Regions from separate parts of the Niveibacterium microcysteis genome, predicted to be linked through region 1. Evidence: riboswitches for the same ligand, from Rfam matches in the RefSeq annotation. Region 1 holds a riboswitch; the other holds the start of a gene.
The links. A riboswitch is a leader RNA that binds a small molecule or an ion and turns the genes downstream of it on or off. The one in region 1 is predicted to bind cobalamin.

Region 1 (10,543 bases):
CTCGAAGCCTTCGACCGCTCGATCGATGTGCACATGTCGCGCATCCGTGCGGCAATCGAAGACGACCCCAAGCAGCCGCGCCGCATCATCACCGTACGTGGCGCCGGCTACCTGTTCGCGAAGGCGCAGGCCTGAGATGTCGCGCCTCTACCTGCGCTTCTACCTCACGCTGCTCGTCTGCCTCGTGCTGTTCGCCCTGGCCGGAACGCTCGTCATGCATCGCGCCGGCGGGCCGGTTTCGCAAGCGTCCGAAGCACTCGCGCGGGTTGTGCAGAACGCACTGCCACCGGCCGATGCGCCGCGCGCCGAACAACAGGCGGCCGTCACCCGGCTGGTATCCGGCCTCTCGGCCAATGTCAGCCTGCTGCGCGCGGATGGAACTCCGATCGCAACGATCGGCATGCCGCTACGCCTGCGTCACGCCTCAGAACACGGCGGTCCTTCACCCGCCTGGGTCATCCGACTGCCGGACGGGCGCTGGCTGCTGGCCAGCGTGCCGATCGGTTTCGGCCACCCGGCGCATGTTTTGCTGCTGGCGCTGGTGGCCCTGGCGCTGCTCGTTGCGCTGGCGGCCTACCCGATCGTGCGCCGCATCACGCGACGACTGGAACGCCTGGAGGCCGGCGTCACCGCGCTGGGCACCGGCAATCTCGGCGCGCGCGTGGCGGTGGAGGGGCACGACGAAGTGGCACGCTTGGCCGAGCGCTTCAACGATGCAGCCGCGCGTATCGAGTCGCTGGTCGGCGCGCAACGCTCGCTGCTCGCCCACGCATCGCATGAGCTGCGCACACCGTTGGCGCGTATCCGCATGGCGGTCGAGTTGATGAAAGACGCGGCCGAGCCGCGACGTAAAGCGGGGCTGGAACGCGATATCGCCGAGCTCGACGCCCTGATCGACGAGATCCTGCTGTCGAGCCGCCTCGACGCCATCGCGACGCCCGCCACCACCGAAGCGATCGATCTGCTGGCGCTGCTCGCCGAAGAGTGTGCGCAGTACCCGGACACCACGCTGGAGGGCGAAGCCGTGGTAATCGCCGGTGACGGCCGCCTGCTGCGGCGGTTGATCCGCAACCTGCTCGACAATGCACAGAAACATGGGCAAGCCCCGACCACCGTCAGATTGCACACCACCCCGAGCGAGGCGGTGATCCGCGTCTCCGACGCGGGCAGCGGCGTGCCTTCAAGCGACCGTGAGCGCGTCTTCGAACCCTTCTACCGCCCCGCCGGTGCGGTATCGACGCGCGGCAGCGGGCTTGGACTGGCCTTGGTGCGCAAGATCGCCCGGCACCACGGCGGTGATGCGCAATGCCTTGAAGCGGGGACTGGCGCCAGCGCCTTCCTCGTTACATTGCCGATCCGGCTGACAAACTAACGCAAACGGCCTCAGGAATTCGACCCGCACCGCTCGAACACTGAGCGATCGAGCAGGTCGTAGCGGGTCGTGCTGCCATCGACTTCCTTCAGCTCGAAGGCATCCTTGCCGAGCGGCGTGATCGCATTTACATCGGGCGGCCAGGTCAGGCCGGTGTCGTACATCCACACGATCTGCTGGCCGGCGATTCCCCAGGAGCCGGACATCGCGGTGCGTGGGCGAGCGGTGTCGCGGTATGCGTCGGCATGGAAGCTGCCGTCTTCGTCCAACACCACGCGGTAGTGCTCTTTGCCGCGAGTCGCCGCCCAGATGCCGACGTACTCGCAGGGCGTGTTGGGTAGCGCATCGAACAGCTTGCGGCGCTCGGCAAAGCTTCGCCGCCCCGCCTCGTCCGATTTCGCGTCGACGCAGGCGACGAACGCCTTCGTCGATTCAAGCGCGGTGCGCTGCTTGGGGTCGAAGTGCGTGGCGTTCTTGCACTGAAGCACGACGTTGGCCTTCTCGATGCGCCCGTTGCTGCACGACAGCGGCGCGGTAACGAGGCCGATCGCCACCGCAACGGCGATCAGCGACCACAGCAATCGTTTCGGCGTAACACCGAGGTAAGGGTTGTCCATATTGGTTTCTCGATGCGCCGGCCGCAGCGGGCAAACGCCCAGCGGCGCGGCCCGGATCGCCGGTGACGCCGCTCAGCGGCCCAGCACCTCACGCAGCGCGGCAGTGCACAGGCGGATGTTCTCGACCCGCGCGCCGTAACCCATCACGCCGATGCGCCACACCTTGCCCGCCAGCGCGCCAAGGCCTGCGCCGATCTCCAGCCCGTAGTCGTTGAGCAGCGCCGCGCGCACCGCGGCGTCGTCCGCCTTGGCCGGAATGCGCACTGCGTTGAGTTGCGGCAGGCGCGCGTCGGGGCGCACGACGAAGTCGATGCCCATCGCTTCGAGCTTGTCGCGCAGCATCTCGTGCATCGCGCGGTGGCGCGCCCAGGAGGCTTCCAACCCCTCTTCGGCCAGCATCACCAGCGATTCGTGCAGGCCGTAGAGCGGGTTGACCGGCGCGGTGTGGTGGTAGGTGCGCTTGCCGGCGCCGGACCAGTAACCAAGCACCAGGTTCAGATCCTGGAACCAGCTCTGCACCGGGTGCTTGCGCGCCTTGAGCTTGGCCACCGCGCGCTCGCCAAAGCTCACCGGCGAGAGGCCTGGCGTGCTCGAAAGACACTTCTGGCTGCCCGAGTACGCCGCGTCGATGCCCCATTCGTCGAGCAGCACCGGCACGCCGCCGAGCGAGGTGACGCAATCCATGATCGTCAGCGCATCGTGTTCGCGTGCGATCTGCGCCAGCGTGGCGGCGTCCGACAGTGCGCCGGTCGAGGTTTCGGCATGTACGAAGGCGAGGATGCGCGCCTGCGGATGTGCCTGAAAGGCCTTGCGCACCTTGTCCGGGTCGACCGGCGCGCCCCACTCGTCTTCCACGATCACCGGCGTGCCACCGCAGCGGCGCACGTTCTCGGCCTGGCGGCCGCCGAACACGCCGTTGACGCACACGATCACGGTATCGCCCGGTTCGACCAGGTTCACGAAGCAGGTTTCCATGCCGACCGAACCGGGCGCGGAGACCGGGAAAGTCAGTTCGTTCTTGGTCTGGAAGGCCCAGCGCAGCAGGGTCTTGAGCTCTTCCATCATGCCGCTGAAGGCTGGGTCGAGGTGGCCCACCGTGGGCAGCGCCATCGCCTGCAGCACACGCGCCGGCACATCGCTCGGGCCGGGGCCCATCAGCACGCGACGAGGCGGGTGGAAGGAGGTGATCTGCGGCGCGCTGCGGTCCATGTAGGGCTCTCCGACGGGTTCTGATGAGTCGCCGATGGTGGTGCCGCGGGTGCGGGCTGGTCAAGCCCGCAACAACCCTAGTTCACGCCGGCTCGGCCACTCCGCGGCGGTGGCCGCGGATCGCTGTGGGCGCAAAGCCGAAACGACTGCGGAAACGTAACGCGAAGCGGGACGCGGACTCGTAACCGACCGCCTCGGCGATGCGCGTGACTGGCATCGCGGTGGATTGCAGCAGCTGCATTGCACGCGTCATCCGCACATCGACCAGCAGTTCGCTCAGCGCGGTGCCCTCGGCCGCCAGGCGGCGGCGCAAGGTGGCTTCGCTGATCGCCATCGCAGCAGCGATCTGGTCGGTATTCCACGCGCGGCCCGGCTCGGCGTCGAGCAGGCCGCGCACCCGCCGCACGAAGGACGGCGGCGGTGCCTCGGCAAAACGGCCGCCGTGATGCGCGAGCCACACCAGCAACTCGGCCATGCGATGGCGCGCAACACCTTCAGGCACCACGTCGGGCTGTGCGATCGCGTCGCGCGCATGCAGGCAGGCGTTGGCAAACGCATCGCCCTGCGGATGGATCGCCAGCACATCGCGAATCGGCGGCGCGTCGCAAACGTGTGCGGCGAGCAGCGCCGGTTCCCACACCAGCCAGAAAGCCTCGTAGCGGCCATCCGGGCCAACGCGGTTGGTCACATCGAAATGCTGCCCGCCGGCAATCGCCAGCGCCTCACCAGCGTGCAACACGCAGTCGCCACCGGCCCAGCTGAGCGCTTTCTCGCCGTGCGTGATGAAGATCAGGATCGGCGTGTCGATGAACACCCGCGCAAAGCGCAGCGCCTGGCGCTGCACGATGCGCGCGGTGCTGCCGACGCCGGGGCGGGTATGTATCTCGGGGCTCATGGATTGCGTGGCGGGCGGTGATGCCCGCCAGTGTCGCCGATCCGGGCCGCTCAGCGCGCACCGGTTGCCGTCAGCGACGCGCGGCCGAGCGTCACGCTGCGCATCATGAAGCCGAGCATCGCCGGCGTGGCGTGCGCGGGCAGGTCGAAGCGGTCAACGTTCAGCGCATGCACGGTGACGATGTAGCGGTGCGTTTCGCCCACCGGCGGGCAGGCGCCGAGGAAGCCGGGCTGGCCGGTGTCGGTGTTGAGCTGCATCGCGGCCGCCGGCAGCTTGCCCGCTGCGCTGCCGGCGCCGGCCGACAAGGCGCTTGTGTCGGCCGGCAAGTTCGCGACCACCCAGTGCCACCAGCCGGAGCCGGTCGGCGCATCGGGGTCGTACACCGTCACCGCAAAACTCCTGGTGCCGGCAGGCGCGTTGTCCCAGCGCAGATCGGGCGAGACATTCCCGCCGCTGCAGCCGAAGGCATTGGCGTATTGCGCGGGCGCCAGCTTGCCGCTCGCGAGCGCATCGCTCTTGAGCGTGAAATCGGCCGCGCTGGCCGGCATCGCGATAAGGGTGGCAATCAGGGCGAGGGATCTGAGTTGCATGGCAGGCTTCCTTGCAGGGTTTCGGTGTCATCAGTATCGGCACTGAGCAGGGCGCCGTGCGTGCCAAGTCGATCGATTTCGGTGCCGATCCGATCACACGCGCCGCGCTCGCCCCCGCCACGCCGTGCGGGTACACTCAGCCCTTACAGCAGCAGGTGCCCCGATGGCGTTCGCCGGAGGGGTGAAACGGGAAGCCGGTGCGCCTTCGGGCCATTCCGGCGCTGCCCCCGCAACGGTAAGCGAGTGAAGACGCGGCAAGACGCCACTGTGGCAACACGGGAAGGCGCTGCGTCGGTGCCAGCCGGCACGCTCGCAAGCCCGGAGACCGGCCTGATGCTGACAGCGGGCATTGCGGGTGGGCGATGCCGCGTGAGGTGCATCCCCTTGCGCGAGCTTCCCTCCGGCCAGCCCGTTCGTTCCCGATGTGGCGCGGGCGTTGCGCTGCCTCGGGGTGTTGCTACGCGACCGTGCCGGCCTGCCGTGGCCCCGGTCCGCTCCGAAAGGGTTATTCGATGCTCGCACCCGCCCGCCGTCCGCAACTGGCCATCGCCACCGCACTCGTTCTGCTGATGACCGCCAGCCGTGGCCATCACCTTGCCTCGCTCGCGCACCTGCCGGGCGCATCCTGGGCCGTGTTCTTCCTCGCCGGCGCCTATCTGCGCCCGCGCTGGGCGCTGCCTGCCCTGCTCGGCCTGGCCTTCTCGCTCGACTACGTCGCGATTGCCTGGCAAGGCGTCAGCGAGTTCTGCGTCAGTGCCGCCTATGTGGCACTGATCCCGGCCTACGCGGCACTGTGGGGTGCCGGCCGGCTGTACGCCGCGCGCCACAGCGACACCGTGCGTACCCTGCCCTGGCTGGCGGTGTGCGCGCTCGGCGGGGTCGTGATCTGCGAACTGATTTCGAGCGGCAGCTTCTACTTCTTCTCCGGCCGCTTCGCCGAACCAACGCTTGCGGTGTTCGCGGAACGGCTGGCGACCTACCTGCCGGGCGACCTGGGCAACGCGGCTTTCTGGATCGTCATGGCGACCGGTGTGCACGCCTGCTTTGCGATGCTGGCGCACACCGCGCCGCGCGGGCAGCGCACATGAGCCAGGCGCAGCAAGGGCGCGCGCAATGAGCACCCTGGCCAGCGTGGTGCTGGCGCTGGCGCTCGACGCACTGCTTGGCGAGCCGCGGCGCTGGCATCCGCTGGTCGGCTTCGGCCGGCTGGCGCAGGCACTTGAAGCGCGCTGCAACCGGCACGGCAATCGCCTTGGGCGCGTGACCGGTCTGCTCTGCTGGGCCGCGCTGGTGCTGCCGCCGGTGGCGCTGTGCGCGCTGGCCCTGCCTGCCCCGGCCGATACGCTTTTCGGCGCGCTGGTGCTGTACTTCGCGCTCGGCGCACGCAGCCTCGCCGAGCACGCCCGCGCCGTCGCCGAACCTTTGCTGCGCGGCGAGCTGCCGGCAGCGCGGCAGGCCTTGTCGATGATCGTCAGCCGCGACACCACCGCGCTCAGCGAATCCGGTGTCGCCGCCGCGACCTGCGAATCGGTGCTCGAGAACGGCAACGACGCGGTTTTCGGTGCGCTGTTCTGGTTCGTCGTCGCGGGGGCGCCGGGGGCGCTGCTGTTCCGCCTGGCCAACACGCTGGATGCGATGTGGGGCTACCGCACGCCGCGCCTGCTGCACTTTGGCTGGGCCGCGGCGCGGCTGGACGACCTGCTCAACCTGATCCCGGCGCGGCTCACCGCGCTGAGCTATGCGCTCGCCGGAAGCTGCGCGAACGCACTGCATTGCTGGCACACCCAGGCGGCCCGACACGACAGCCCGAACGCCGGGCCGGTCATGGCAGCTGGCGCCGGTGCATTGGGGCTGGCGCTCGGCGGCCCGGCGGTGTATCACGGAAAGCTGGAGCAACGCCCGACGCTGGGCCGTGGCCGCGATGCCACGCCGGCTGACATCGACGCGGCGTTGCGCCTGACGCGCCGCGCGCTGCTGCTGTGGCTCGCGGCAATCACACTGGGAGGCCTCATTGCGACCCGCATCGGCACCTGAGCTGGCGAGCCCGCACGGCGGACGCTTGCGCGAAGCCTCGCGCCGCTATGGCATTGCGCTCGACCAATGGCTGGACCTATCGACCGGCGTGAATCCGGTCGCCTGGCCGGTGCCGCCGCTGCCGTTGAGCTGCTGGCAGCGCCTACCGGAAGAGGACGATGGGCTCGAAATCGCAGCCGCGCAGTACTACGGCAGCGAGATGCTGCTGCCGGTGGCGGGCTCGCAGGCCGCCTTGCAGGCGCTGCCCTGGCTGCGGCCGCACGGTGCCGTCGGCGTGGTCGGGCCGAGTTACGCGGAGCACGCCGCTGCTTGGCTGCGCGCCGGGCACCATGTTGAGGACGTCGAGCCGGGCACGATCGACAGCCTGCTGCCGGCGCTCGACGCACTGGTGCTGGTCAATCCGAACAACCCCACCGGTGAGCGCTACCCGATCGGCCAGCTGCTTGCCTGGCACCGCCAGCTGGCAGCGCGCGGCGGCTGGCTGGTGGTCGATGAAGCTTTCATCGACGCCACGCCGGCGGAAAGCCTGGTCACCCATGCCGGCATGCGCGGGCTGATTGTGCTGCGCTCGCTGGGCAAGTTCTTCGGGCTGGCGGGCGCCCGTGTCGGCTTTGTCTTCGCCGACGCGGCCCTGCGCGGCCGGCTGGCACATCTGCTGGGCCCCTGGGCCGTCAGCGGGCCGGCGCGGGCTGTGGCAATGCTCGCGCTGGGCGACCACACATGGCAGGCAACCCAACGCCAGCGCTTGCCGCAACAGGCCGAAGCGCTGCGCGCCCTGCTCGCGCGCCACGGCCTGCCGCCCACCGGCTGCAATGCGCTGTTCCAGTGGGTACGCACCGAGCATGCGGCGGAAATCGCCCACACGCTGGCACATCAGGGTGTGCTGGTGCGGCGCTTCGACTACCCGGAAAGCCTGCGCTTCGGCCTGCCGCCCGATGCCGCCGGCCTCGCCCGGCTCGATCTCGCGCTCGGCCGCGCGGTGGCAGTCTTAAGTCTCGCTTAAGTCGGCTTCAGTCGGTGTTAAGTCTCGCGCCTGCAAGATGCAAGCGCGTTGAACACCAACGAACCCAACCGATCAGGAGTGATGACCATGAAGAAGCTGCTTGCTGCCTTGTTTGCGATGACCTTTGCTGCCGGTGTGTTCGCCGCCGACGCCGCACCTGCGCCGGCCGAGAAGCCGGCTGCTGAAGCCGCCAAGCCGGCCAAGGCGACGAAGAAGAAGACCAGTCACAAGAAGACTGAGAAGCCCGCCGCCGAAAAGACCGAAGCGGCCCCGGCCAAGTAATCGGATCAACAGACCAGCACCCGGCTCGCGCTGGACGAGCTCCGCGAGCCGCGGAAAACCCCTTGAATTGAAACGGAAATCGGAACCATGAACATGAAGAAGCTGTTGGCTGCCCTGTTTGCGATGAGCTTTGCCGCGGGTGTATTCGCCGCTGACGCTGCCCCGGCCCCGGCGGAAAAGCCGGCCGCCGAAGCAAGCAAACCCGCCGCCCCGGCAAAGAAGAAGAGCACCAAGAAAAAGACCAAAGCTGCCCCGACGACCACCGACGAAGCCAGCAAGGCTGCGCCGGCCAAGCAGTAACCCATCCGGCCGCCCTAGCGGCGGAGGGGGAGAGTTGGGCTCCGGCAACTTGCCGGAGCCCGTTTTTTTTGGCGGCGCCTGAACGATAATCGCCGCCACGAAAACCGGAAGGGACGAGCTGGATGCGCGTGTTGCTGGTGGAAGATGATCCGATGGTCGGCGATGCAAGCCGGCTGGGTTTGCTTGCAGCTGGATTCACCGTCGACTGGGTGCGCGACGGGCGCGCCGCCGAGTTGGCGATCGAAGCCAACGAATACAGCGCCGCGGTGCTGGATCTGGGGCTGCCGAAGATCGATGGCATGTCGCTGCTGTCGCATCTGCGCCAGCAGGACAACCGGCTACCGGTGATCGTGGTCACGGCGCGCGACGCGGTGTCGGACCGCGTTGCCGGCCTCAACGCCGGCGCCGACGATTACCTGACCAAACCCTTCGACCTGGACGAACTGGTCGCCCGCCTGCGCGCGCTGATTCGGCGAAACAGCGGCCGCACGCAGCGCGTGATCACCTGCGGCGCGATCGCGTTCGACACCGAGGCACGCACCGTCAAGCTCGATGGCGAACCGGTCACGTTGTCGGCACGCGAGCTGTCGCTGCTCGAAATCCTGCTCGAAAAGCCGGGCGCGGTGCTATCGCGCGAGAAGCTGGAGGAAAAGCTCTTCGGCTGGGGCGAGGAACCCTCCTCCAATGCCCTTGAAGTGCATCTGCACAACCTGCGTCGCAAGCTTGGCGCCGATCGCATCCGCAATGTGCGCGGCGTGGGCTACAAGGTGGTCGCGTGAGCGCTCCGCGCTCGATCCGTGCCACGGTGCTCGGCTGGCAGCTGGGCGCGATGCTGCTGCTCGGATGCGTCGCGGTGCTGGCCGCCTATACGCTGGCGGTGCGTTCGTTCGAGACGCTGCGTAACCTGGAGCTCGCACAGATCGCCGACGCAGTCGCGCGCCACGGCGTGGAACCCGACACCGACGACGACGAGCAACCGGGCGACTTCCTCAGCCAGGTCTGGAACGCCAACGGGCGGCTGGCCTACGCGAGCCACGACCCGGCGTTGCCGAAGCCGAAGAAGCTGGGCGAATTCGATTTCCTGTACGACGACCGTTCCTGGCACGGGTTCGCGCGCACTTACGGCGGTCAGACCATCCTTGTCGCGCGTGAGGCGGGCGCGCGACGCGAACTGTTCATGCGGATCTCGCTGCCGATGCTGACGGTGCTGGCCGGGCTCGCGACCCTGCTCACGGTATTGCTCGGGATACGCGTCAATCGCGCGCTGGCACCGCTATCCTCGCTGCGCGCCGCCTTGTCGGCGCGTGACCCGAGTTCGCTGACGCCGGTGCCGGTGGACGATGCGCCGCGCGAACTCGTGCCGCTGGTCGGCACGCTGAATGGGCTGCTTGGACGCGTGGAAGGGCTGCTCGAGGGCCAACGCCGCTTCATCGCCGATGCGGCACATGAACTGCGTACGCCGGTCACCGCGATCCGCCTGTATGCGCAACTGGCGCAGCGCGCCGACACCGCAGCGGACCGCGATAGTGCGATCGCGAACATCGAAGCGAGCTGCCTGCGCGCGGCCCACCTCGTCGAACAACTGCTCGCGCTGGCGCGACTGGACCCGGACAACGGCCCCGGGCGCGCCCCGGTAGCCCTTGAATTGATCGCCCGCGAGGGCGTGATTGCGCAATCCCCGCTTGCCGAGGCGCGCGGCATCGACCTTGGCCTTGGCGATTGCGATGCGGTGTCGGTCGAGGGCAGCGACGCCGAATTGCGCATGCTGCTCAACAACCTGATCGACAACGCGGTGCGCTACACCCCGGCCGGCGGGCAGGTGGACGTATCGGTGCACAGGACCGCAACCGGCGCGGTGGAACTGCGTGTGGAAGACAGCGGGCCAGGCATTCCCGAAGACGCACACCAGCGCGTGTTCGAGCGCTTCTTCCGACTCGCTGGCGCCGAACAGCCGGGCACCGGGCTCGGGCTCGCCATCGTGAAAAGCATTGCCGAGCGACATGCGGCAACCGTGGTGCTGGAAAACCGCGCAGAAGGCGGGCTGCGCGTGCGCGTCTGCTGGCCAGCCGCCCCCGCCTAGTCAGCGCTTCGCAAGCGGCCGGATCGTGCGCAGTGCAGCGTTGAACTGTTGAAGCATGGCAGTGGCCCCCATGCTCTTGGGGAACGCGAGGTAGAGCTGATCCACCGTCAACGGCCGATCGAGTGCGACGAAGCGATCGCGGTTGCGCTGCAATTCAGGGT
Region 2 (10,543 bases), 700 kb from region 1:
ACTCATCTCGGAGGCCGACTCGCCGCCGGGCGGGCGGTGGTCGAGCGGATCGTCGGCCCAGCGGTCAAGCGCGGCCTTGCCGATGGCCTCGTAGGTCTGCAACTCCCAATCGCCGAAGCTGATTTCGCGCAGGCGCTCATCAATGACCGGCTCGCCCAGCGCATCGGCCAGCAGGCGCGCGCGCGCCAAAGGGCTGGCGAACAGCGCCGCGGCGGTCGGCAGCAGGGGCCGCAGATGCGCGACGGCCGCATCGATTGGCGCAGCGAGCGGTACGTCGCTGGCGCCGTAACAGGTGCCGGGCGCCACCGCGACTTCCGGGTGACGAATCAGATGGAGGTCCATGCCGCCGTCCAGGCGAGGTAGCAGGCGAGTTCGGTCAGCTGTTGCGTCGCGCCGAGACAATCGCCGGTGTAGCCGCCGAGCCGGCGGTGCAGCACCCGTGCCCACCACAGCGTGATGAGTCCGCCTGCGCACAAGGCCGCCAGTGCGGGGCGCGGCGCGAGCAATATCAGGGGCGCGGCACCAAAGGTGAGCGACAGCAGCCATTCGCCGTTCGACATGCGTACCGCGAGCGGCTTCGCTTTCGCCTGTGCATCCTCGCGCACATAGTCCATCAGGCGGATCAAGGTGCCTGAGCACAGCCGCGAAAACGGGTGTGCTACGAGCAAGGCAAGCGCTGCCTTGTCGGCGCCCAGCGCACATAGCAGCGCGAATTTGCCGGCCAGTGCAAGACCCAGTGCCACCGCCCCATAGGTGCCGAGCCGCGAATCCTTCATGATCGCGAGCACTTGCGCCTTCTCCCAGCCGCCGCCCAGGCCGTCGGCGGCGTCGGCGAGGCCGTCTTCATGGAAGCAACCGGTCAGGCGGATCGATATCGCCATCGAAATCAGCACCGCCACCGGCAGCGGCCATACCTGCGCCGCGAGCCACAAGCTGGCGGCTGCAACGCAGCCGACGACCCAACCCACCGCCGGAAACCAGCGCGCCGCGTGGTTCAGCCGCTCAGGCGAATACGGCACCCAGCGCGGCACCGGGATGCGCGTAAAGAAGCCCAGCGCAGTGAAGAAGAGTTCGAGATTCCAGCGCAGCATGCTCACGCAGCTATGCGGATTTTCCGCTCACGCCAGCCGATTCGAAGCTCGCCATCTCGGCCAGCATGGCGCAAGCCGTCTTCAGCAACGGTATCGCGAGCGCCGCGCCCGTGCCTTCGCCGAGCCGCAGATCGAGTTCGAGCAGCGGTTGCGCAGCAAGGTGCGCCAGCTGCGTGGTGTGACCTGGCTCTTGCGAGCGGTGTGCGAACACGCAGTAGTCGCGCACCGCGGGGGCGAGCGCGTTAGCGACCAGCAAGGCGCTGGTGACGATGAAACCATCTACGACGACGGTCATCTTCTGCCGCGCGGCTTCAAGGAATGCCCCCACCATCATCGCGATCTCGCAGCCGCCGAACTCTGCCAGCACGGTCAGCGCATCGCGGGGTGCGCCAGCGCGCTGCCAAGCCTGGGCCAGCAGCGCGTGTTTGCGTGCGAGGCCCGCGTCGTCGAGCCCGGTGCCGCGTCCGATCACGTCGGCCAGCGGAGCGCCGGTGAGGGCGGCGGTGATCAGTGATGCGCTCGCGGTGTTGCCGATGCCCATCTCTCCGAAGCCGATCGTGTTGCAGCCGGCTGCCGCCAGCTCGCGCACGATCCGCGCACCGGCTTCGATCGCGGTGTCGCGCTGGTCACTGCTCAGCGCGGCGGTGTCGAGATAGTTCGCGGTGCCGGCGGCGACCTTCGCGCGCACGAAACGGGTGCCGTCTGCTCCGGTGGCGGGCAGATCGGAAAGCTCGCGTGCGACCCCGGCGTCGACCACGGAGAGCGCGATGCCGGCCTGGCGTGCGAACACGTTGATCGCCGCGCCGCCAGCGAGCATGTTGGCCACCATCTGCCAGGTCACATCCTGCGGGTAGGCCGACACGCCCACCTTTGCCGCACCGTGGTCGCCGGCGAACACGACGATATGTGGCGCACGCACGGAGGGCGACGTGCTCTGCTGGATCAGGCCCATCGTCGCTGCGAGCGCTTCGATTCGCCCCAGGCTGCCCGGCGGCTTGGTCTTGCCGTCGATGCGGGCTTGCAGTGCCGCGCTCAGCGCGGTGTCGGGCGAAGTGATATCGGCGTACATGGCGGACGAATTCCGGGGCGGGCAGAAGGGGGCGGATGCTAGCACGCAGGGGCCGTTCAGCCTTTGCGCCGGGTGAAGCGTGCGCTTGGCGCTTGCCTCAGCCCTTCAGCACCAGCGGCAAACCCGCCGCAACGAACACGACGCGCTGCGCCATCGCGGCCACTGCCTGATTCAGTCGCCCCTGCGCATCGCGGAAGGCGCGCCCGAGGGGTGTTTCGGGAACCAGCCCGAGGCCAACTTCGTTCGAGACGAGGATCACATGTCCGCCGCAGCGCTTGAGTGCTGCGATCAGCTCGGCTGCCGCAGCTTCCCCCGCGGCATCGCCGGCGTCGTCTGGCGCGGCGAGCAGGCGGTTGCTGAGCCACAGCGTCAGGCAGTCGACGATCACGCAGTTGCCGGGGCGGGCCTGAACAATCAGCTGGCGTGGCAGGTCGAGCGGGGCCTCGATGGTCTTCCAGCGCGGGTCGCGTTCGGCCCGGTGGCGCGCGATGCGCGTGCGCATCTCTTCGTCGAGCGCTTCCCCGGTGGCAATCAGCGTCACCGGCAGTGCGCCGGCGGCGGCCCGTTGCGCTGCGTGGCGGCTCTTGCCGGAGCGCGCACCGCCGAGTACCAGTTCGATCATCGGAGAAACCTTTGCTGCGACGCGAAAGCGGCAATGTTAAACTGCGGCGCTTACTCCGGCTGCGGCCGGAGTTTCGTCTGAAAGGTGCCCCGGCGTGTCGCGCGCCAGGGTTAAACGGGAAACAGGTGCGTCCGCATGCGGACTATTCCTGTGCTGCCCCCGCAACGGTAGGCGAGAGCCCGGCGTCATCGGCCACTGGGATTGTTCCCGGGAAGGCGACGCAGGGCCGGCGCACATGCGCCCGCTCGCAAGCCCGGATACCGGCCCGTCAGACATCCGCAAGCGCCTTTGTGTCAGCAGGGTGTTTGCGCTGGAGGACAGGCCGCGGGGTGTCGGTTGATCAGCCTGAGCGCTTTGCGCCCTGCCTGCTCGTTTCCCCGTTGCGCTGTCCGTGTGCCATGTCCGGCACGCGGGGTCGCGTGCGCGGACGATCAGGGAGTTGCCTCTAAATGAAGTGCCTTCGGGTTTGCCCCGTCACCGCCGCCGTTCTCGCGGCGTTTTCCGTTCCTTCGTTCGCCGCCGCGCCGGACGATAGTCCCACCAGCACGATCGTCGTCACCGCCACGCGGCAAGCGACGCGTATCGCCGAGACCCTCGCCGACGTGACGGTGATCGGCCGCGAAGAAATCGCCCGTGCCGGCGTTGCAGATCTGACCGAGTTCCTCGGCCGCCAGCCCGGCCTGCAGTTCTATTCCAACGGCGGGCCTGGCAAGACGGCGGGCCTCATCGTGCGCGGCGCGAGCGCGTCGCAAAGCCTCGTGCTGGTCGATGGCATGCGCATCGGATCCGCCACCAGCGGTGGCGCGTCGTTGGAACACCTGTCGCTCGACGATATCGAGCGTATTGAAATCGTCCGCGGCCCGGCTTCGGCGCTCTACGGTGCTGACGCGATCGGTGGCGTGATCCAGATCTTCACCCGTCGCGCGACGGAACCCTTTGCGGCGGATGCGTTTGCCGGCGTGGGCACCTACGGCATGCAGGAGTATGCGGCAGGGGTGTCGGGCAAGAACGGCGCGTTCAGCGGCGGCCTGCGCGTGACGCATCAGGAGACGAACGGCTATTCGGCGATCAACGATCCGGTCAAGCAGCCTTATAGCTACGACCCGGACGACGACGGCTATCGCCGCAACAGTTTCGCGGCCAATTTCGGCTGGAAGATCGCCGATGGTCACGCGCTAGAACTGACTGCACTGCAGAACAACGGCCGCAGCTGGTACGACGGCGGCATCGGTTTTGATTCGCATACCGACGTGAAGGTGGCGAGCTATGGCGCAAGCCTGCGTGATCGCTTTGCCGAGAACTGGGTTAGCACCTTGCGCCTTGGTCGCTCGGTGGACGACAGCCGTGACTACGCGATGTGGAATCCGACCGGCATGACCTTCCGCACCGAGCAGGACCAGGCGTCGTGGCAGAACGATGTCCGCATCGGGCCGGGCAGCCTGATGCTCGGCGCCGAATGGCTGCAGCAGCAGGCCAAGGCTGAAGGCAGCTTTGATCAGTCCCGCACGATCAATGCCTTGTTCGCTGGCTGGAGCGCCCACTACGGTGCGCAGCGCGTGCAGCTCAACGTGCGCCGCGACGACAACTCGCAATTCGGCGCGCATACCACCGGCACGGCCGCCTGGGGTTGGCAGTTCGCCGAGGCGTGGCGAGTGCGCGTCGGCGGTGGCACATCGTTCCGCGCGCCGACATTCAATGACCTCTACTACCCCGGCTACTCGAATCCCAACCTGAAGGCCGAGCAGGGCCGCAGCGTGGAGACGGCCGTGGTGTGGGAGTCGGGCGAGGCCAAAGCATCGCTGACCGCTTACCGCAATCGTGTGAGCGACCAGATCGCGCTGGATGAGACCTGGACGCCACAAAACATTGCGCACGCCGAGCTGGATGGCGTCACCGCCGAAGCCGGCAATACCTTTGGCGCTTTCGTCGTGGATGGCTCGCTCGACTGGCTGCATGCGCGTAACCCGGATACCGATACGCAACTCGCAAGGCGTGCCGAGTGGCAGGGGGCGTTCAACGCACGTTATGTGCAGGACGCCTGGCGTGCTGGCGTCGAAGTGCGCTATGTCGGCGATCGCTACGACGACGCGGCGAACCTGCACAAGCTCGACGCCTACACCCTGGTCAATCTCGTCGCGAACTGGAAGCTGATGCCACAAACGCAACTGGAAGTGCGGCTCGACAACCTCTTCGACGAGCAGTACGAGACGGTGCGCGGCTACGGCACGGCCGGACGCAGCATCTTCGCGGGCCTGCGTTTCAGCACCCGCTGAGCGCAGGCATTTCGCTGGCAGGCCGGGGCGCGCGACAATGAGCACCCTTTCGATCGCAATCGCTCGTTCGCCGATGCGCCCTCGCCGCGTGCTGCTCGTATTGCTTGGCCTCGCTGCCGTGGTGCTGGCGGCGTTCTTCGCTGCACTGGCCGCGGGCGAGGTGGCAGCGGGGCCGCGCGCGATCTTCGACGCGCTGCGCGGCCAGCCGGACGACATGGCCGCCACCGTGGTGGCGCAGCTGCGCTTGCCGCGTGCGATGGCTGCCTTCGGCTGCGGCGGCCTGCTGGCCTTGTCGGGTGCGCTGATGCAAGTGCTGCTGCGTAACCCGCTGGCCGATCCCTATGTGCTGGGTATCTCCGGTGGCGCGGCAGTGGGCGCGCTGTCGGCGCTGCTGTTGGGGCTCGCCACGCCTTGGGTGGACGGCGCGGCGCTCGCCGGTGCCCTGCTCAGCATGTTTGCCGTGTTCGGCATCGCGCGGGGTTCCGGTAGCTGGACACAGACCCGCTTGCTGCTGACGGGCGTGGTGGTCGCGTCCGGCTGCGGCGCGTTGGTTTCGCTGCTCCTTGCACTCAGTCCCGACCGTGCGCTGCGCGGCATGCTGTTCTGGCTGATGGGTGATGCAGGCGCGGCGGATCGCCCGTGGCTGGTGCTGGGCGTACTGATACTTGGCGTGCTGGCCAGTCTGCCGATGGCGCGCGAGTTGAACCTGCTCGCCCGCGGCGAGCGGCATGCGCGTGCGCTCGGTGTCGATACGCGTCGCGTTGCGACCATCGTGTTCCTGCTCGCGTCACTGCTCACCGCTGCGGCGGTGACGGCAGTCGGCGCGGTGGGCTTTGTCGGTCTCGTCGTGCCGCATCTGCTGAGGCTGGTGCTGGGCAACGACCAGCGCTTGTTGTTGCCGGCCTCGGCACTCGGTGGCGGCGGTCTGCTCCTGATCGCGGACACTGCAGCGCGTACCGTCGTCGCGCCCTTGCAGTTGCCGGTTGGCGTGCTGACCGCGCTGATCGGCGTGCCGCTTTTCCTGTGGCTCCTCTCCCGGCATCCGCGATGAGCGAGGCACGCACATCCATGCTGCTGCGTGCGCGTCGCCTTGATGTCGGCGTCGCCCAGGTCCGCGCCGTGAGTGGGCTCGATCTGGATCTCAAGGCCGGCGATCGGCTTGCGATACTCGGCCGCAATGGCGTCGGAAAGAGCACGCTGCTGGCTGCGCTGGCCGGCCTGCACCCGTCGCAGGGCGAACTCGAGTGCGGCGGGGCGCCGCTGGCGCGCTGGTCGGCCCGCACACTGGCGCAACTCCGCGGCTGGTTGCCGCAGCATCCGGACGACCCCTTCGCCAGCAGCGTTGAAGAAGCGGTGCTGGTGGGGCGTCATCCGTGGCTCGAGCGTTTCGAGTGGGAAAGCGAGGACGATCTCCGCATCGCGGCCGACGCGCTGGCGGCCATGGGCCTGGCAGGCTTCGCGCGGCGCAATGTGCAGACCCTCTCGGGCGGCGAGCGCCAACGCGTGTCGATTGCCGCACTCCTCGCGCAGACGCCACGGCTCTATCTGCTGGACGAACCGCTCACGCATCTCGACCTCGCCGGCCAGATCGCGGTGCTCGATCACTTCCGTGGCGTCGCGGACGCGGGTGCAGCCATCGTCATGGTGTTGCACGACATCAACCTCGCGCTGCGCTGGGCGAGTCATCTGCTGATCCTGTTCGGCGACGGTGCCTGGCAAGCGGGCCCGGTTGACGAAGTGGCCTCGGCGTCGGTGTTTGGGCGTGCGCTTGGCCACCCGGTGCGGGCGCTCGACGATGCAGGCAGACCGCACTTTGTCCCGGCCTGAGTACCGCGCCCGGCGCAGCCGTCGGTCGGGCGCCCTCTTGCCTGACGCCGCGCAAGCAGGAAGACTGCGCCCCCATGCTTGAACAGGACTTCGAACGCCTCTTCGACCGCGCCCGGCGGCGCGCTTTGCGCTATCCGCGCTGGTTCCGCTTCCTCGTCACGATGCGGGCGGCGACCGGGGTGGGGTTTGTCGTACTGCTTGGCGTTGCGGCGGTGCTGATGATCGGCTGGGCCCTGTCACCACTTTTCGATGGTGGCTTTCAGGAAGAGCCGGTGCTGTGCTTCCTGCGCGGCTTGCTGGCGATTCCTGCGCTGCATCTGCTGATGCTGGTGTCGCGCATGCTGCGTGGCCGCTTTCCGGCGCCCGATGGCCTCGCGCTCGGGCCAGACGAAGCGCCCGCGCTGTTCGATTTGCTCGAACGCCTGCGCCGCCGTTTCGGTACGCCGCCGATTCACTCGGTGTGCATCACCGGCGAGCTGAACGCAGCGATCACGCAGCGGCCGAACCGCTGGATCGGCGTGCCGATGCGCAACACGCTGGTGATGGGGCTGCCGCTGACGCTGGCGACCTCACCGCGCCAGTTCGTCGCTGTTCTCGCACATGAGTTTGGCCATCTGCGGCGCCAGCGCATCGCGCTGGGTGGCATCGGTTGTTACCTGCGCGCCTTGTGGCACCAGGTGCTTGAAAACATGGAGGCGGTGGCGAGTCCGCTGCAACCGGCGTTCTCGCTCATCACGGAAATCGAGACACCCTTGTATTGCGCCGAATCGCTGGTGCTGTCGCACCTCGATGAACTGGAGGCGGACGCCTGTGCCGCAGAAGTTGTCGGTGCCAAGCGGCTTGGCGAAGCGCTGGCCGAGATTGCGCTGAAGCACCGCTTCCTGGCCGACGACTACTGGGCCAAGGTCTACGCGCAGGCTAACCACTCCGAACGGCCGTCGATCCTGCCCTATCGCCATATGGCGGCGGCGCTGCGTGCGGGCTTCGACCGCGAGGCATTCGCCGAATGGTTCGAAGCGCTGTCGCATGAGCAGAGCGACGAATCGCGGTTGAGCACCCACCCGAGCCTGCGCACGCGGGTGCACGCGCTGGGCCTCGCGGTGCCGAGCGAGGGCGTTGGGTCGGATAGCGCGGCGCGGCGCTTCCTTGGCGAGTCGGTTGGGCGGCTCGCTGGCGAACTCGATCAGCAGTGGTGGCAAGGGCAGCAGCGCAGCTGGCGCAAACGCCACTGGGAAGTGACCCGCGCGCTCGACAAGATCGCCAAGCTCGAGTCCGAGGGCGCCCAACTGGGCGTCTCCGAGCGGCTTGAACTTGCATTGCTGGTCGAGCGCTATGCAGGCGATCGTGACCCGCTCTCGGTGTACCGGGAACTGATGCCGCAGGCGCCCGGACGCCCGGATGCGTTGCTCGCAATGGGGCGCTTGCTGCTTGGGCGTGGCGATCCGACGGGCGTGGCCTACCTGCGCCGCGCGATCGGCGAGGACGATGCGGTGGGCCTGCAAGCTGCCGCGCTGCTGATCGAACATTACGAGAGCAGCGGAATCGGCGCGGCAGCGCGTCCGTATCGCAAGCGCCTCGGCAAGCTGCTGCGCCAGGCGCAGCTCGTGCAGGCGGCGCTGGATGCGCCGCTCGAAGCGCTGCGTTCATTGCCGCCGGGGCTCGAGATGCATGAGCTGCGTGCGCTGGTGCGGGATATCCGGCGCCACGATCCGGTGCGTCGCGCCTATGTGGTGCGGCGGCGTTGCGAGTTGGCGCCGCGCTGGCGTGCTTACATCCTCGTGCTGTGCGTCGAGCACCACGCCCTCGGTGCCATCGCCGACGTGGCGCAGGAGATCGAAGCGGGCATCACGATTCCGGGCTTGTGGCGCGTGCTTACGGTGCCGGTCGACAGCGGCGACGAGGCCATCCTGTGCGAAGTGCGCGGGGCTCGCTTCTTCTCGCGCAAGGATGGCGCGGTGCGCATCTGATCAGCGTTTGCCGGCGAGCCGCTCGCGCGCCTGATCGAGAACGGCACACACTTCCTGCGCCCCGGCGAGAATGCGCGGACCGGCTCGGTTCAGGTGGTCGCCGTCCACGTAGAACAGGTTTCCAAGCGCCACCGCTGGCAGCGCTTTCCATGCGCGCCATGCGTCGAGTGAGCCCTGGTCAGTGGCGGGCTCGCGGCCGGTCAGAATCGCCTCGGGCGCGGCTTTGAGCACCGCTTCGCGCGTCACTGTCGGCGCGATCGGGTCAAGTTCGGCAAAGACGTTGCGCCCGCCGCACAAGCTCAACACATCGCTGACCATGTGCTTGCCATTGAGCGTCTGCAACGGATCGGACCACACCTGGTAGAACACCCGCACCGGCTTACGTGATGCGTAGCGCTGGCGCAGCGTCTCGATGCCCTCGCGCAGGCCTTTCGCGGCGGCTTTTGCTTCACCGTCGTTCCCTGTCAGCACGCCGATCCGCTCAAGATCGCTGGCAATCGTATCGAAACGTCGCGGCTCACTGAGGAAGACCGGCACGCCCATGCGCTTGAGGCGTTCAAGCTGCGCGGCCGGATTGCCCGATGCCCAGCCAACGACCAGATCCGGTTTGAGGGCAACGATTCGTTCAAGGTCGAGCGCGTGGTAGCCGCCCACACGCGGCAGTTTCGCCGCAGCGGCGGGGTAGTCACTGTATTCCGTTGCGGCGACGACACGCGCACCGGCGCCGGCCGCGAACAGCAGCTCGGTTGCGTGCGGAGCAAGGCTGACGATGCGTTGCGCCGGGGCATTGAGCGTGACGCGCGCGCCGGTGTCGTCCAGCACGCTCACGTTTGCAGCCAGCGCCGCGACCGGCATCAACGCGAGCACCATCGATGACGCGAGGTGCTTGCGCCGGATCAATGCACGATGCAGGCGGAAGGGGCTGAAAGTTTGCATGGCGGGCGTGCTTCATGGGCAAATTGCAAGCCCCTGATTCTACTGTCATGGCATCTGCCAAAGTGTGACACGCCTGCGTGATGCCGCGCGCTTGACCGGGTCGCCGACGACTCCTAAGATCGGTCGCATGGAACAGGAACTCTCGGCTCTCGAAGCCAAGCTCGATACGCTGGTTCGCCAGGTGCAGACGCTGCGCGCCGACAACCTGTCGCTGCGCGAACGGGTTGTCACGCTGGAAGCCGACAACCAGCGCCTCAAGGCCAAGGTGGAGGTTGCGACGAGCCGGATCGAGTCCGTGCTTGCGATGATTCCGGATGGAGCGGTGTCGTGACCGAGAGCGTCGATTTCTCCGTATTGGGGCGCGAATACAGCGTTTCCGTGAAGCCCGAAGAGCGCGACTCGTTCCTCGCGGCGGTTGCGTTGGTGGATGCGAAGATGCGTGAGTTCGATGCACGCACCAAGGCGTCGTCCGATACGCTCGCAGTGATGACCGCGATCAACATTGCGCATGAACTTGTGCAATTACAGAGCGGCGCCGGATTGGATCTGCCGGGATACCGGCGTAGAATGACAGCCATGGGAGAGCGGATCGACGCAGCGCTCGCCCAGCAGGAAAAGCTCTTCTGAGCCTTCTGCAGTTCAACTGGCGTCGTGCGCCGCAAGGCGCGGTAATACAGGTTTCACGGGGTCTGGAGACAGGCGCCGCGGGGCGCGAAAGCGGCCCGGAACGGTTTTCCCCTGCGGTGTTCGTTTGGGTC

Region 2: another riboswitch for cobalamin. It lies ahead of JY500_RS03125 (TonB-dependent receptor domain-containing protein); the one in region 1 lies ahead of JY500_RS21825 (hypothetical protein).

What each region holds. Positions count from the first base shown of each region.
Region 1 covers NZ_CP071060.1:4,803,220-4,813,762, forward strand. Annotated here, with positions in the region: gene JY500_RS21795 (response regulator) at 1-135, shown strand, start outside; gene JY500_RS21800 (ATP-binding protein) at 137-1,372, shown strand; gene JY500_RS21805 (hypothetical protein) at 1,384-1,989, opposite strand; gene JY500_RS21810 (pyridoxal-phosphate-dependent aminotransferase family protein) at 2,062-3,198, opposite strand; gene JY500_RS21815 (helix-turn-helix transcriptional regulator) at 3,281-4,093, opposite strand; gene JY500_RS21820 (YbhB/YbcL family Raf kinase inhibitor-like protein) at 4,144-4,683, opposite strand; cobalamin riboswitch at 4,820-5,031, shown strand; gene JY500_RS21825 (hypothetical protein) at 5,196-5,771, shown strand; gene cbiB (adenosylcobinamide-phosphate synthase CbiB) at 5,797-6,717, shown strand; gene cobD (threonine-phosphate decarboxylase CobD) at 6,695-7,720, shown strand; gene JY500_RS21840 (hypothetical protein) at 7,808-8,002, shown strand; gene JY500_RS21845 (hypothetical protein) at 8,090-8,302, shown strand; gene JY500_RS21850 (response regulator) at 8,425-9,081, shown strand; gene JY500_RS21855 (ATP-binding protein) at 9,078-10,382, shown strand; gene JY500_RS21860 (substrate-binding periplasmic protein) at 10,383-10,543, opposite strand, start outside.
Region 2 covers NZ_CP071060.1:674,400-684,942, forward strand. Annotated here, with positions in the region: gene cobC (alpha-ribazole phosphatase) at 1-342, opposite strand, end outside; gene JY500_RS03110 (adenosylcobinamide-GDP ribazoletransferase) at 327-1,088, opposite strand; gene cobT (nicotinate-nucleotide--dimethylbenzimidazole phosphoribosyltransferase) at 1,102-2,160, opposite strand; gene cobU (bifunctional adenosylcobinamide kinase/adenosylcobinamide-phosphate guanylyltransferase) at 2,258-2,782, opposite strand; cobalamin riboswitch at 2,848-3,065, shown strand; gene JY500_RS03125 (TonB-dependent receptor domain-containing protein) at 3,232-5,055, shown strand; gene JY500_RS03130 (FecCD family ABC transporter permease) at 5,093-6,106, shown strand; gene JY500_RS03135 (ABC transporter ATP-binding protein) at 6,103-6,882, shown strand; gene JY500_RS03140 (M48 family metallopeptidase) at 6,957-8,849, shown strand; gene JY500_RS03145 (cobalamin-binding protein) at 8,850-9,785, opposite strand; gene JY500_RS03150 (hypothetical protein) at 9,913-10,116, shown strand; gene JY500_RS03155 (cell division protein ZapA) at 10,113-10,412, shown strand; RNA gene ssrS (6S RNA) at 10,518-10,543, shown strand, end outside.